Regions from separate parts of the Massilibacterium senegalense genome, predicted to be linked through region 2. Evidence: riboswitches for the same ligand, from Rfam matches in the RefSeq annotation. Region 2 holds a riboswitch; each other region holds the start of a gene.
What was found. Region 2 has a riboswitch for cobalamin ahead of BN1372_RS02620 (GNAT family N-acetyltransferase). Riboswitches for the same ligand answer to the same signal wherever they lie in the genome.
Positions count from the first base shown of each region.

Region 1: another riboswitch for cobalamin. It lies ahead of BN1372_RS08015 (ABC transporter substrate-binding protein); the one in region 2 lies ahead of BN1372_RS02620 (GNAT family N-acetyltransferase).
Region 3: another riboswitch for cobalamin. It lies ahead of BN1372_RS10690 (InlB B-repeat-containing protein); the one in region 2 lies ahead of BN1372_RS02620 (GNAT family N-acetyltransferase).
Region 4: another riboswitch for cobalamin. It lies ahead of BN1372_RS06660 (energy-coupling factor ABC transporter permease); the one in region 2 lies ahead of BN1372_RS02620 (GNAT family N-acetyltransferase).

Region 1 is NZ_LN831786.1:929,140-933,326, reverse strand. It holds gene BN1372_RS08025 (response regulator) at 93-812, shown strand; gene BN1372_RS08020 (ATP-binding protein) at 809-2,578, shown strand; cobalamin riboswitch at 2,664-2,793, shown strand; gene BN1372_RS08015 (ABC transporter substrate-binding protein) at 2,922-3,878, shown strand; gene BN1372_RS08010 (FecCD family ABC transporter permease) at 3,847-4,187, shown strand, end outside.
Region 2 is NZ_LN831785.1:368,000-372,186, forward strand. It holds gene BN1372_RS02605 (ABC transporter ATP-binding protein) at 1-1,024, opposite strand, end outside; gene BN1372_RS02610 (helix-turn-helix domain-containing protein) at 1,053-1,595, opposite strand; gene BN1372_RS02615 (DinB family protein) at 1,822-2,289, shown strand; gene BN1372_RS02620 (GNAT family N-acetyltransferase) at 2,331-2,906, opposite strand; cobalamin riboswitch at 3,001-3,188, opposite strand; gene BN1372_RS02625 (DUF4003 family protein) at 3,255-4,187, opposite strand, start outside.
Region 3 is NZ_LN831786.1:1,477,709-1,481,895, reverse strand. It holds gene leuS (leucine--tRNA ligase) at 1-2,237, shown strand, start outside; cobalamin riboswitch at 2,401-2,586, shown strand; gene BN1372_RS10690 (InlB B-repeat-containing protein) at 2,950-4,187, shown strand, end outside.
Region 4 is NZ_LN831786.1:651,461-655,647, forward strand. It holds gene BN1372_RS06640 (DeoR family transcriptional regulator) at 1-354, shown strand, start outside; gene BN1372_RS06645 (hypothetical protein) at 371-940, shown strand; gene BN1372_RS06650 (ATP-binding cassette domain-containing protein) at 1,037-2,083, shown strand; gene BN1372_RS06655 (hypothetical protein) at 2,445-2,804, shown strand; cobalamin riboswitch at 2,954-3,139, shown strand; gene BN1372_RS06660 (energy-coupling factor ABC transporter permease) at 3,313-4,071, shown strand; gene BN1372_RS06665 (energy-coupling factor ABC transporter substrate-binding protein) at 4,068-4,187, shown strand, end outside.

The sequences.
Region 1 (4,187 bases), on a different contig from region 2:
CTCAGTGATGGAACTTTTTTTGAAAGTATGCTTCTTTTGCTAGTATTTTTTGATAAAAGGGTAGAAAATAAAAGATAGATGGAGGGATAAAAATGCAAAAAGATGGTTTAATTTTAGTTGTAGATGATGAAGAACGTATTCGTCGGTTGTTAAAAATGTATTTAGAAAGAGAAAATTATGAAGTAGAAGAAGCAGAGAACGGAGAAGAGGCGTTAAATCTTGCGTTAGCAAAAGAATATGATGTTATTGTGTTAGATTTAATGTTACCGGGAATCGACGGAATTCAAGTTTGTGAAGAATTACGTAAAAAAAGAGCAACACCAGTAATTATGCTTACAGCAAAAGGCGAAGAAGCAAACCGTGTACAAGGGTTTGAAGTTGGTGCAGATGATTATATCGTAAAACCATTTAGCCCTAGAGAAGTCGTGTTACGAGTGAAAGCGCTATTACGTCGAGCATCTTCAACGAAATTTTTGCAAACAGAAACGACGACAAAAGATGTGTTAGTGTTTCCTCATTTAACAATTGATAATGATGCCCATCGTGTGACATGTGATGGAAAGGAAATTAACTTAACACCGAAAGAATATGAATTGTTATATTATTTAGCAAAATCTCCAGACAAAGTATTTGACCGTGAAAAATTATTAAAAGATGTATGGAATTATGAGTTTTTTGGTGATTTACGTACGGTCGATACACACGTGAAACGGTTGCGTGAAAAATTAAATCGTATTTCTAAACAAGCAGCTAAAATGATTGTAACGGTTTGGGGAGTAGGGTACAAATTTGAGGTTGTGAATGATGAATGATTTGGAAAAGCGTCGTTGGAAAACTATGGATCACAATCATTTTACTCGTTTCCGTTATTCTTTCCATTCTAACTATTTTATTGTTACAACTTTTTGAATCGTATTATGTGAACCAATCAGAAACACAATTAATTACTTTAGCTAAAAAAGTGGCAAAAGTGATGGAGGAAAATGATGATAAAGCCTTGGCCTTAGCAACAACTTGGGAAATTGTTGATGCTAATTCTACCAAAATCATTGTGGTTCCAGATAAAGAAAAAGAATGGATTGCACCAAATCAAAATAAAAAAGAAGAACACGTATCCACTGATGAATTTAAAAAAGATCCAGATTTACAAAAAGTATTAACGAATCGAGAAGTGATTAAAAAAAGAGCGACGTATGCATCATATAAAGATGACCAAGAATTTCGGACACAAATGTTAATTGTTGGTGTCCCAGTCGATTTTATTGAAGGGAAACAAGGTGCAGTTTTTGTTTATCAATCATTAGAGGTTGTAGATAATACCATTAACCATGTAAAAAAAATAATTTTACTTTGTGCAGGTATTGCGATTATCATGACGACTGTATTTGCGTTCTTTTTATCTTCAAGGGTAACTGCCCCGCTACGTAAAATGAAACAAACTGCGCAAGAAATGTCTAAAGGAACGTTTGAAGCGAATATCCCAATTGTAACAAACGATGAAATTGGGGAGTTAGCGGTAACATTTAACCGGATGAGTAGGCGAATTAATACGTACGTTTTAGCATTAAATCAAGAAAAAGAGCAATTAGCTAGTATTTTACGAAGTATGGCGGACGGTGTTATTACTTTCAGTAGCATTGGAAATATTTTAATTACGAATCCCCCAGCTTTACGTTTTTTAAAAGCATGGCAATTTGAAGTGGAGGAAGATGCACCTGTGATTCCTGAACGGTTAAAAGAACTTTTTCAAACAGTGGTCGAAACGGAAAAAGAGCAAACGACGGAAATGGAAGTGCAGGGGCACATTTATACGATAGTCATGACCCCATTGATTGATCAACAACGTATTCGCGGGGCAGTTGCTGTCCTTCGAGATATGACAGAAGAACGGCAATTGGATAAGTTAAGAAAAGATTTTATTGCAAACGTTTCCCATGAACTTCGTACTCCAATTGCAATGTTACAAGGATATAGCGAAGCAATCGTAGATGATATTGCGGAAACGGAAGAAGATAAAAAAGAAATGGCAAGTATTATCCACGATGAATCGTTACGAATGGGAAGGCTTGTAAATGACTTGTTAGACCTTGCGAAAGTGGAGTCAGGTAAAATTCAATTAAATCGAGAACGAGTTAGTCTTCCGTTATTTGTAGAGCGAATTATTCGTAAATTTCAAGGAGTAGCGAAAGAACAACAGATTCATTTACGACTTCTTACAGAAATAAAAGAAGAAGATACGATGTTCGATCCAGATCGTATTGAGCAAGTGTTAACCAATTTGATTGATAATGCGATTAGGCATACTCCAAATGGCGGGATGGTTACGTTAAGTCTGATAGAATTAGATAGAAAATACGAATTTCAAGTAAAAGATACAGGAGTCGGAATTGATAAGGAAGATTTGCCTTTTGTATTTGAACGTTTTTACAAAGCGGATAAAGCAAGAACGAGGGGACAATCTGGTACAGGACTTGGTCTTGCAATCGCTAAAAATATTATTCAAGCCCACGGTGGCATGCTTGAAGTAAATAGTAAGAAAGATGAAGGAACAACCTTTACTTTTACGATTCCCAAATAGTAAACGGAAATAATGATATAGTAATAAGAAACAAGAAATGAAAAAGTGCATTGCATAAACATAATTTCAAGGTATAATGATAAGTAATTATATAATCAGATAAGGTGCTCATGAGAGATAAAAGGGAAGTTGGTGAAAATCCAACACGGTCCCGCCACTGTAATTATCCAACATGCGGATAAAAGTCAGGAACCTGCCTTATTTTTGTAATAGCACAGCCTCGTGGAAAAGGAATCGTGCGATGAAGAAAGTCTTCTTATGTATAACGTTGTTTAATCTTCATCCCTTCCATGTGGAGGGATGTTTTTTATTTTATGTCTATATGATAAAAAGGGGGAGCAAAATGAAAAGATTCTGGCAATTTATGCTTGTTTTTGTCCTTTCTTTCGGTTTGTTGATTGGCTGTAGTGCAGATAATACAGCTGATAAAAAGAAAGAAACAAAAACAGAAAGCGAAGCATATCCAGTAACCATTAAAGATGCAACAGGAAAAGAAGTAAAGATTGAGAAGGAACCAGAAAAAATTGTTTCCTTAATTCCAAGTAATACGGAAATTGCGTTTGCTTTAGGTTTAGGAGATAAAATGGTCGGTGTGACCGATTATGATACATATCCAAAAGAAGTAAAAAACATTGAAAAAATCGGTGGTCTAGATGTCAATGTAGAAAAAGTCATCGCATTAAAACCTGATTTAGTTTTAGCGCATGCTAGTGCAATGAGTACTGCAGAAGATGGGTTAAATCAAATGAGAGAATCAGGAATCACAGTCTTGGTAGTGAACGAAGCAAGTTCTTTTGACAAAGTATATGATTCTATAGAATTGATTGGGAAGGCTACTGGTAAACAAAAAGAGGCAAAAGACCTTGTAAAATCGATGACAACAAAACTAAAAGCGATTGAGGAGAAAACCAAACAAGTGGAAAGTCCGAAAAAAGTATATGTAGAAGTTTCTCCTAGTCCATCTATTTACACAGCTGGAAAAAATACGTTTATCGATGAATTTTTAACGACTATTCATGCAGAAAATGTAGCGAAGGAATTAGAAGGATGGCCACAAATTTCAGAAGAAAAAGTGATTGAATGGAATCCTGATACGATTATTACGTTATATCATGGAGATATGGTAGAAAAAGTAGAGTATAAAATCGAGAATCGAGAAGCATGGTCAGACATTACAGCAGTCAAAGAAAAGCAAGTGGTTGAGGTGGATTCTGACTTAACGTCTCGTCCTGGTCCTCGTTTAGTTGAAGGAGTAGAAGAATTTGCTAATGCGGTTTATCCAGAAATTTTCGCAAAATAATTGGAAATGGATGAGTGTTCTTTCCGTTTTTATTTTTATAGCCGCTTTATTATTAGGGGTATCGATTGGAACTGTATCGATTCCCCTTTCTTCTCTTTTACAAATAGTTTACTATCAACTTTTTTCTAAAGCGGCCATGCCAGATGAGTATATGATGTATGCTAATATTATTTTTAATGTGCGTTTACCTCGTGTTATGTTAGCGATGATTGTCGGGGCTAGCCTGGCTTTAGCAGGGGCAGCGTTTCAAGGATTATTAAAAAATCCCTTAGCAGATCCTTATACACTCGGTATTTCTTCTGGGGCAAG
Region 2 (4,187 bases):
GGATTGCTTCCGATTCAAAGTAAAGTCCAATTTCATCTCCAACATTTGCTTTTTTCGTTGAATGAACGAGCCATTCATTTCCATTTTTGTCGTAACAACAAATTTCATAATGCACACCACGGAACAGTTGCGAATCGACTTCTACTTGTAACTTTCCTTTCTCTGGTGTTGTTATTTCTAAGTCTTCTGGTCGAATTACAATTTCTACTTGTTCATTCGGATGAAATCCTTGGTCGACACATTCAAATGTTTCTCCAACAAATTCCACCGAAAAATCTGCTAGCATTTTCCCAGGAATAATATTAGATTCCCCAATAAAATCAGCAACAAAACGGTTAATAGGCTCATCGTAAATATCTGTTGGAGTACCGCTTTGTTGAATCTTCCCTTTGTTGATAACAAAAATTTCATCGCTCATGGCCAATGCTTCTTCTTGATCATGTGTCACAAAAATAAACGTAATGCCAAGTCGACGTTGTAATTCCCGCAATTCATATTGCATTTCGGTACGCAATTTTAAATCTAACGCAGATAACGGTTCATCTAATAAAATTACTTCTGGCTCATTGACAATCGCTCGTGCGATTGCCACACGTTGACGTTGTCCTCCAGACATTTCGGTAATTTCTCGATTTTCATATCCTACTAAGTTGACAAAGCGTAACGCTTCCTTTACTTTTTCTTCAATCTCTTTTTTTTTCATTTTTTTAATTCGCAACCCAAATGCGACGTTTTCAAACACATTGAGATGAGGAAACAGCGCATAATCTTGAAACACCGTATTTACCTGGCGTTTATTCGCCGGTATTTCATTGATTACTTTTCCGTTAAAATAAATGTTTCCTTCCGACGGTTCGGTAAATCCAGCAATTAATCGTAAAATCGTCGTTTTCCCGCACCCTGATGGTCCTAATAACGTATAAAATTTTCCCCGTTCTAATTCAAAACTTACTTGATCTAGTACTGGGCTATCATCATAATATTTTGAAACATTTTCAAACCGAATAATTGGTTGATGATTCATTTCACTCTCCCCTTCCTGTCCTAACATGCTACAAATAAGAATCCGTCGCTATAAGAAGTAATGTCGATGGTCCTTCGTTATCATTTAAAATTTGATGTTCTTCTGATGCATGAAAATAAATGGATTCTCCTGCCTTGGCCATATAAGAATGACGACCAAGATGCACAACAATCCGTCCGCTTAAAACATAAGCAAACGTCTCCGATAATGATGGTTCAAACTTTTTAAATTCACCTTGTTCTTCTAAATGGAGTAAAATAGGTTCCATTTCTTTTTCATTTGATTCTGGTACTAACCACTGAATACAATACCCTAATTCTTCATCCATAAAATCCGTTTGGTCTTCTTCTGTATACACCACTTTTTGTTCGTTTTCTTCATCATCGAAAAATGCCTTTGGCGAACAGCCCAACACTTCAAGAATCGAAAAAAAAGTATCGATAGATGGTGAACTTAAATCACGTTCTAACTGAGAAATATATCCTTTTGTTAAATCTGTGCGTTCTCCAAGTTCTTCTTGGGTTAATCTTTTTTTTAAACGCAAATTTTTAATTTTTTTTCCAATTTGCATACTATGACCCCTAATCATGTTTATACTTAGTAAACTAACAGTAATGAAAGTTTTATAAAAATAAACTTTATGTTTACTAAAATACACTCAGAATATTATACATGATTTTGGGAAGTCTACAATACTAATTTAGTGATATACTGAAAATAAGTGAAAAACATGGATTATTCGCTTTCAAACAAGCGAATCACGACAAAAAGTTTTTTTAAAAAAAGGGGGATTACATATGGCTATTTGGGAACAATTCGTCTTTACGCGTACGGCTAGCGTGAAAACATTACAAAAAGTTGAAAAGGAAATGTGGGATAAACAACCGAGTGGATTTCCAAACACTATTCGTTGGAATGCAGGACATATTTTTGCAACAGTAGAATCCATGTTGCAAAAAGCAGATTCATCTTATGAAAGTACCGCTCCGTCCTATGTTACCTTTTTTGCACCTGGCACAAAACCATCCGAATGGACAGAAACAGCACCTTCATCAGAAGAAATCATCCATCAACTCCAAACACAAATAGAGCGGATCAAGCAACATTTTGACGGGCGATTAGATGAAAAAATTGCACAACCTATTTCTATCGGCCCACTCACCATCAAAACCATTCACGATATTCTTTCCTTTTCCATTTTCCACGAAGGATTGCATTTAGGTATCATTTCTTCTCACATCAAAATTGCAACAATAGATAAATAATACAAAAGCCACAATCCCACCTTAAAAGTGAGATTGTGGCTTTAATGATACGGATAAGCTAGATGAAAAAATTGTTCCTTTTGTTTAAAAGTAATAAATTTCCCCATACGAGCCATCATGAAATTAACAGGATTAATCGCAATATCTTCTTCATCTGTTTTTACTTCTTCAAAATATACATGAGATAAGACATGCCGCAACATTTCTTTATACTTGTACACAGAAATCATGTGGTTAGATACATCCCAATGCCAATAATATTCTAACGCGATAACAATGGAGGCTTCTACCGCTTCATCTGAAAATAAATTGTGTAATAACTGGGTTGCGACTCCTTTTTCTCGATACGCTGGAATCACTTCTAATGCACCTAATTCACGAATAAACGAATAAGTCGACCAACGTTCATTTTTATCTGGAGCTACCAAAATAGCGTAACCAACAATATGAGAATCAGAAAAGGCAATGGCTAATTGTGTTTCTTCTTTTTCTAAAACCATTTGAAAAACCTTTTGTTGCTCACTCGCCTCACGAAATTGTTGCAAATCTGGATGAAAGGAATAATGAATGAGCTTTTCTTTCACTTGATCTTTTCTGCTTTCATACCAACAATTCATCTTCTCATCCTTTCTTGAAACAACAAAAAAAACACTTCTTTTGCACGCAAACAGAACAATGCGATTGCACTACACCTCCCTATCCTCGTAGGAACGAATACATAAAAATAAGGCAGGTATCCTGACTTAAGGTCATCACAACGTCTGCGTCTTCCCATTTTCACAGTGACTTTTTGCAGCGTGCTCCCTATTACAGTGGCGGGACCGTGTTGGAGTTTCACCAATCTTCCCTTTTAAATAACCGCTTTACGAAAGCGGTACACCTTATTTTTTAACAGTTTTTTATAAATGATATCGTTCACTTTTTATTGTAACAAAAATATGACAAAATTGATATTTTTTCCAATATTAATTACTACTTGAAGCGGAAGATGCTGCAGCTGCGGAGTATGCCGCTGCAATCATCGCTACTTGTTGCGCTTGAATGATTGCTTCAATCGTCGTTGTTAAACCGATGTCTAGGATGTTGTTATCTTTGATTTTTTCTGAAATGATTATTGGAATGGCAATCAACAACACCATATCACGTGAAAAACGAAATATTTTTTCTTTTTTTAATGCCTCGTATAAAGCAACCACATCCCCAACGTTTTCTTGTTGCGGGCTTACTAACGCTAAAAGACCTAGAGAGGGGTAATGCATCCTTTTTAACGCGATTTCCTTTCTCTGTAGGACATTAAACCAATCTACCGTGTCTTTCACGATTGCCTGTGCAGATTCAGTCGATCCTTTCGTTAAAATATGCGAAAGTGTTTGCAATTCATTTCCTTTCGAAAAACCATATTTGTTTAACGACTGGTAATAAAACTCCATCTCATCTAAAAGAGAAGGAATACTTTTCTCCGATAACGCTACTAACACAGCTAATGGATAATCATCTTGAGTTGTAAGGAAAAAATGCCGTTTTTTCATTTCTTTATATATTTCCATCGCTCTTTTAGCCACAGACTTGTTACTCTTTTCTGTCTCTTCTTCTTGAATCAATAACACATACGCTGCCAAATATAAAAAGTTTCCTTTCGAAAAACCTACTTCATATAATGTTTGATACTGTTCTTTTAATTTTTTAAAAGCAGCATCTGGATCATCAAATTTTGTCCTTAACAATCCCGCAATCGTATAACGAAATGCAGAACGCATGGTGGAGAAAAAAGAAGATTCCTTTTTTATTTTGTTTGCAAACGCAAAAAAAGGCTCTGCTTTGAATGGGATATCTTGTTGCATAAACTGCGCCGCAATCATCATCTTCACTTTTTTATCTATGGAAAAACTGAGCTGCTC
Region 3 (4,187 bases), on a different contig from region 2:
TTTTGGCTCGTATGAAACGGATGCAAGGATATAACGTGCTTCATCCGATGGGATGGGATGCGTTTGGTCTTCCTGCTGAGCAATACGCGATTGATACAGGAAATGATCCTGCAGAATTTACAGAAAAAAATATCAAAGTATTCCGTAAACAAATTCAATCATTAGGTTTCTCCTATGACTGGGACCGTGAAATTAATACTACGGATCCTAAATATTATAAATGGACACAATGGATTTTCTTAAAGTTATATGAAAAAGGATTAGCATACGTAGATGAGGTGCCAGTGAACTGGTGTCCTGCATTAGGAACTGTTCTTGCGAATGAAGAAGTAATTGACGGGAAAAGTGAACGCGGAAATCATCCAGTAGAACGCCGTCCGATGCGTCAATGGGTGTTACGTATTACAAAATATGCAGATCGTCTATTAGAAGATTTAGAAGAACTAGATTGGCCAGAAAATATTAAAGAAATGCAACGAAACTGGATTGGTCGTTCAGAAGGGGCAGAAGTAATCTTTACTATTGATGGAACAGACGAAACATATACAGTCTTTACGACACGTCCAGATACATTGTTTGGTGTAACGTATTCTGTATTAGCGCCTGAACATCCATTAGTAGAAAAAATTACAACACCAGAACAAAAAGAAGCAGTACAAACTTATTTAGATCAAGTAAAACATAAAAGTGATTTAGAACGTACCGACCTTGCAAAAGATAAAACAGGTGTGTTTACTGGTAGTTATGCTGTCAATCCTGTAAACGGGGAAAAAGTGCCGATTTGGATTGCTGATTATGTGTTAATGAGTTATGGTAGCGGTGCGATTATGGCAGTACCTGCACACGACGATCGTGACTATGAATTCGCTCAAAAATTTGGATTGAAAATTCGCGAAGTAGTACAAGGTGGCGATATTTCAAAAGAAGCCTATACTGGCGAAGGGAAACACATTAATTCTGACTTTTTAGATGGCTTTGATAAAGAAAAAGCAATTAAAACGATGATTCAATGGCTAGAAGAAAATAAAAAAGGCGAAAAGAAAGTAACGTATCGTTTACGCGATTGGTTGTTTAGTCGTCAACGTTATTGGGGAGAACCAATCCCAGTTATCCATTGGGAAGATGGAACAACGGAATCAGTAAAAGAAGAAGAATTACCACTTTTATTACCAGAAACAGATCAAGTGAAACCATCAGGAACTGGGGAATCACCACTTGCAAACTTAGAAGATTGGGTAAATGTAGTCGATGAAAACGGACGTAAAGGTCGTCGTGAAACAAATACAATGCCACAATGGGCGGGAAGTTGTTGGTATCACTTACGCTACATTGACCCACATAATTCAGAGCAATTAGCAGACCCTGAAAAATTAAAACAATGGTTACCAATTGATATGTATATGGGTGGTGCAGAACATGCGGTTCTTCACTTATTATATGCACGTTTCTGGCACAAATTCTTATATGATTTAGGAGTTGTCCCAACGAAAGAACCATATCAACGCTTATATAACCAAGGAATGATTCTTGGAGAAAATAATGAAAAAATGAGTAAGTCACGGGGCAACGTAGTAAATCCAGATACAGTAGTGGAATCGCATGGTGCAGACACGCTTCGTTTATACGAAATGTTTATGGGTCCATTAGATGCGTCGGTTCCTTGGAGTACAAATGGGTTAGATGGTGCACGTCGTTTCTTAGATCGCGTATGGCGTTTATTTGCACAAGATGATGGTACATTAAATCCTGCAATAAAAGATACGCAAGGCTCAGAGGAATTTGAACGCCTTTACCATCAAACGGTGAAAAAAGTAACCGAAGACTATGAACATTTACGTTTTAATGTTGGTATTTCACAATTAATGGTGTTAATCAACGATGCATACAAACAGGAAGTGCTTCCAAAAGATATTATGGAGGGATTTGTTCAAATGCTTTCACCAGTAGCACCACATATTGGGGAAGAATTATGGGAAAAACTTGGACATACCGAATCGATTACGTATGCATCTTGGCCAACATATGACGAAAGCAAATTAACGACAGATGAAGTCGAAATTGTGATTCAAGTAAACGGGAAGGTTCGTACGAAAAAAGTAGTTGCAAAGGATACTGGAAAAGAAGAACTAGAAAAAATAGCGCTATCGGATGAACGAGTACAAGAATTTATCGAAGGAAAAACAGTCCGTAAGGTGATTGCTGTTCCAGGAAAATTAGTAAATATTGTTGCAAATTAAGTATATGCATTCATCTACCAAGTCAAAAAATTAATAGGTGAGGTTTATATACTTAGTAATTTATAGTATGGTGTTACTAGGTAATTTATAAATATTAGAGGAAATATAATATTGTATTGATAAATAATGATTAATTTGATACAATTTTACTTACATTGAGAAATGAATAGTAGCAGATTTTGGTTATTTAACAATTTTGTTAAATATTAAAATGGAATTAGGTGTAAATCCTAAACGGTCCGGCCACTGTAAGTAGGTAGTATTCTTTTCAAACCACTGGGAAACTGGGAAGGGAAAAGAAATGCGATGACCTATAAGTCAGGAGACATGCCACAATCTTTTATGAGACCTTCCGAGGAAAGGTAAAGCATAGTAATCCTAATTTGTTTATACACGAATATTTTTTATTTGTGCAAGTATAAATTTGTGGATTTTGCCTTAATTTCCGAAAAGGAAATTAAGGCTTTTTTATTTTATCTACTTATTCAAAGTCAACAAGAAGTATATATAAGTAAAAGGAGAGGATTATTCCATAATGAAATAAAAGCGGTTTTGTTTCAAAAAAGGGAACCATACTCAATCAATATTCAAAAAATAGTTATTATTTTTTGAATATTCAGTCAAAATTGTCTTATTAAAAGTCATTCATAACATCCATTTATATTTTAGGATTGTGTAATATTTTATTTTCAATAAAGAAAGGGGAAATAAATTGAAAATTAAAAAAAGCTTATTTGTGCGTTTGTTATCTGCCATCTCAGTTATGGCACTATTGGTAGCAATGATTCCAAAAACTGTTTTTGCAGAAGCGTATGATCCAAAAACAAGTTACAAAAATTTAGGAATCCGTTTTTGGGAGGACAAGCAACCGGATGTTGGGTTTTATATTAATGCCTCTTCTAGATATATTTTAGAAACTGTACCTGAGCCTAGTATGGGAACAATTGCTGGTGAGTGGTCAGTAATGGATTTATTACGTGGAAAGTATGCTGGTTATGATTATATTAATTATATTCCGGAAAATTATTTTGATGATTATCTTATACGTATAGAACAATATGTTAATGAAAAGAATGGAAACCTAGATCGGAGTAAATCAACAGAATGGTCTCGTTTAATATTGGCTCTTTCAGCATTAGGTTATGATATTACTGATGTAGCAGGGTATGATTTTATAGAAAAATTGTCAAAATCACACAAATTTTCTTATCGTCAAGGAATAAATGGTCCGATTTGGGAAATTATTGCGATGAATACTGGTAACTATGAATTTTATAAAGATATTAAAAACCCTGATGTAAATACATATGGAAAAATGATTGATTATATTTTACAAAAAGAAATTACGCAAAAAAGTGGTATGTTAGGCGGATGGGCATTATTCGGAAAAAATCCTGATCCTGACATTACTGCAATGGCCCTACAAGCACTGGCACCTTTTTATTTAGATAAAGAGAGATATTTGCAATCAGGTGCAACAACTTCCTATGAGGATTTTGCTAAAGCTGTTGAAAGAGCAATTTATGTTTTATCGCTTATTCAAACTGAAAATGGTGCTTATGCCGCTTTTGGAAACGTTAATGCTGAAAGTACGGTACAAGTGATAGTTGCATTAACTACTTTAGGAATTGATCCTCTTTCAGAAAAAGTAGAGTTAAATTCTATTGGTAAAAATGTAAGTTTTATAAAAAATGGAGCTATTCAAGATGGCGTTTGGACAAATAATATGATTGATGCTCTTATTACATTTTGGGCTAATGGTAGTGGATCATCTCAAGAAGTTGGCGGCTTTAAACATGTAACAACTGGCTATGATGGTGGTGGTGGTTCTGGGACAGGTGTTAATGCCATGGCAACTGACCAAGCACTTTATGGGTTAATCGCATACGATCGGTTTAAAAAAGGAAAAAATACCTTATATGATATGACAGATATGATAAATGGTGAACA
Region 4 (4,187 bases), on a different contig from region 2:
ATCCATGACTTTTTATCGTATCGGCTAATTTTAGAAGATGGGACTATTGAACATATGTGTTGCAGTCATTGTGGCCTAATCCGCCATTTTCAAAAAGAAGGTCAAGTTATCCAAGCTATTTGTACTGATTTTTTATTACATACGACCATTTCTGCGGTAAATGCTCATTTTGTATTAGGAACATCTATTGACTGTCAATGTTGCCAGCCTCAAGTTTTACCTTTTGATAAAAAAGAAGATGCGGAAAAATTTGTGAAGGGGTTTGGCGGTGAGGTATATACTTTTGACAAAGCGATGGACAAAATGGTGTCGCAAGCATCATGCTCGTGTTGTCATGCAAAAGAAGATAAATAATGAGGGGGAAACAAAAATGAAAAAGAAAATGTTGATTGGTGTAAGCGCGCTTATGTTAATGGTTGCTGCAGGTTGTGGGAATGCTGAAGAGACAAACAAAGAAAAAACAAATGCAGAGACGAAACAAGAACAAAAACAAGCGTACACATTTGATTTGAAAGTAAATCCAGAAAATCCTGTTTCAGGTGAGTTCAGCACGTTTACAGTTGATGTAAAAGGTGGAGAAAAACCTGAAAATGTTTATCTTTATATCAACATGGAAGGCATGAACCATCCTATTGAAGGAACGATGAAAGAAAAAGGTGACAGGAAATACGAACTTGATTTACCTGTAGCAATGGGTGGAAAATGGTATGCTGTTATCCGTGTATTAGATAAAGACGGAGAGGTAGTACAATCTGAAAAAATTGCGGATGCATTTGAAGCAACTGGTGATCACGCAATGAAGTATATGAAAGGTTATAACGCAGACAAACCAAATGGTGGCTTAGATGAAAATGCAGAAATGAACAATGACAACATGGATCATGGAGAAATGAATAACGAAAACAATGAAAACCAAGAACAAAATATGAACCATAACTAATAGCTTACATAAAACGACATTGTCTTTTACAATGTCGTTTTTGTATTTTTTTTATCTTTCATGCATATCGTAACGGTAAGGAAGGAGTGAAGCGAAATGGCGAAACATTCGTTTATCGATGCGCTTACAAGCGAAGGATATCAATCGAGAATCCATGATGTAATGAAAGAAGTTCAGACGATGCATTACGTAACTGGTTCTTACGGCCTATTTCCGTATCAACTAATAAAGGAAATTCAATGGGATGAAAATGAAGAGGTGGAGTATTTTCATTCTTTTTATTATCCAGAAAAAGTGATTGGTTTTTTACACCCTAGAAAAAAGAAAGCACTCCTTTTTCATCGCCCATTATGGAAATACCCTGTCGCAAAGGAAGTTATTTTTTCATTAGAAAAATGTATCGAACGAAATAAACTGCCAAAAAATGTAACTGAAATGATTAATTTGAAATACCAGCATGAAAAGGTATGCTGTACGTACTTAAAGAAAGCAAAAGAAATTCATTTTCAAAAAGAACATATTTACCGTACTTCTCTCGATTTTCAAAAGGCTGATTCTTTAGCTGATTCATTAATTAAAGAGGTATTTTTAGAAAAAGTAGAAGCGACAAATCAAGAAGTGAAGCAGCGTTTTTTTGGTACTTTTACTGCAAAGGGGCCGATTAATTTTCTTGATTCTATTACGAAAACAGTGAAGCAACGCTATATCATTCATGGACGATCTGGTAGTGGAAAATCAACGTTAATGAAAAAAATCGTGCAAGCAGCTCGTGATAGAAAAGAAAGTGTAACGATATATCCGTGTTCTTTCGATCCGAAAAGCTTAGATATGGTTGTTTTAGAAGACCGGTTGATCGCTTTTATCGACGGAACTTCCCCTCATCCGTTATCAAAAAGCAGAGAAGGTGATGTTATTGTCGATACGTTTGAATGTTGTATGGATGCTTCGGTGGAAAAAGAATATCAAGCAGATATAGACAATGTCACAAATGAATATAAAAAAATGATAGCTCTAGCTAGACATCAATTAGAGTTAGCTGTAGAATTGCAAAGAAAAATAGATGAGTCATATGAACAAGCACTTATTGAATATCGTTATGAAAATGTTAAAAACATGTTAAATTTATCTTTTATTAACGGGTAGGATAACCCCATTTCAAAATGTTAAGGTAAGACCGAAAAATAGTTAAATGGGGAATCAAACTTCCTGTATCCAACTACGATGGGCTAACGACTTCAGTAGCTGGATGGTTCTATGAAAAAATCACTCATCCCACCATCTATCCTATGCTTGTCGTCCATGAACGAGCGCCCTCTGCTTTTTTGAGTGCATCTAATCATCAATGAGGGAAGTGCGAAAACTCTTATTGATGGAAGATGTTTTTATTGCAAATTGAGTATATACCCTTCATTCATTAAAATAATGTTAATTTTATGTAAATCCACTCAATTTTTTGACGAAATACGGTAATATAATGGTAGAAAATCTTGAATGGAGGGTAAAAATGGCCCATAAAAGTCATAAATATGTCGAATTACGTGCTTATATGCAAATGACTTATGTTGCAAAATATCGTTTGATGAAATTAGCAGATCAAACAATTTTTTATAACCCTATACCATTTTCTACATTTAAAGAAATTTTAAAAGAAAATAAAGTAGTTCGGGAAGAAAATATTCGCTATGTTTCTAAAATGTATCATGAACACCATGGAATAGAAATGAAGTATGGACATAGGGAACTAGAAAAGAAATCATTTTCGATTATCGAACGCGCTTTTGAAATAGGGCTACTGAATAAAAAGGACCTTCTTATCTCAGAGGAAGAATGGTTAGCCTATCAAGACTCTTTCGTTTGTAAATAAACAGCCATTTGTACCAATGGTTGTTTTTTTATGAAAAAAGGTGAAAGAATGATGTTATTTCTCGAAAAAAAAATACTATGCTAGGTGTCGTATATCAAAAATGGAACTAGACAATTAAAATTATAGTTTGATATAATGAACGTTAAGTTCATATCGTTTGTTAATAAGGTGTAACAATTTAATTGTTACATAATAGGGAAGACCGGTGAAAAACCGGCGCGGTCCCGCCACTGTAATTGGTAGCAACCTACACATAGTCACTGTTTCAACAAATGGGAAGACGTAGGGATGTGATGATCAAAAGCCAGGAGACCTGCCTTATTAGTAGACACACCATCGAAACCTACGAGGATAGGGAGGTGTTTTGTTCCGACATTTATCTTGGATTAGTGTGGTTACATGTCCTGAAATTAGTAAAAATAGGAATGGAAACATCTTTCTGTATGGAAAGATGTTTTTTTTATTGGGCGTACAAATGAACGAATTATTATAGAAAAGGAAGAGGAAAATGAAACGATACGGGTTACTATTATTAAAAACCTTACCATTACTTGCGTTGTTTTTTACTGTACCAAAAGCAACATATGCGATGCATATCATGGAAGGATTTTTACCAGTTAAATGGGCCATTTTTTGGTGGGCACTATTTATTCCATTTTTAGTAATTGGCTTACGATCTATTCAAAGAACAATCAAAGAAGATCCCCAATACAAAATGATGCTTGGATTATCAGGGGCATTTGCTTTTATTTTATCTGCATTAAAATTACCATCTGTAACAGGAAGTTGTTCTCATCCAACGGGTGTAGGACTTGGAACAATTCTTTTCGGACCATTTGTCATGAGTGTGATTGGTTTTATTGTGTTAACATTTCAATCGTTATTATTAGCTCACGGTGGCTTAACGACATTAGGTGCAAATGCTTTTTCTATGGCAGTAGTTGGACCATTAGTTACATACGGATTATTTAAATTAGGACAAAAAATGGATTGGTCGTTAGGAATCAACGTGTTTTTAGCTGCAGCACTAGGAAACTTGGCAACATACGTTATGACAAGCTTTCAATTAGCTCTAGCATTCCCAGCAGATGTGGGAGGATTTACAGCTTCTTTAGTGAAATTTATGGGGATTTTTGCTGTTACACAAATTCCGTTAGCGCTAAGTGAAGGTTTATTAACGGTATTCGTTGTGAATCTTCTGAAAAATTATCATGCCAATGAGTTAAAGCAACTGAACGTCGTGGTTGGAGGTGGACAGAAGCAATGAAAAAAAATACATGGTTACTTTTAGGAGTCGTTGCACTCATTTTAATCCCTTTAATTATCAATAGTGGCGCAGAATTTGGTGGTGCAGACGGAGAAGCAAAAGAAGCAATTACCGAA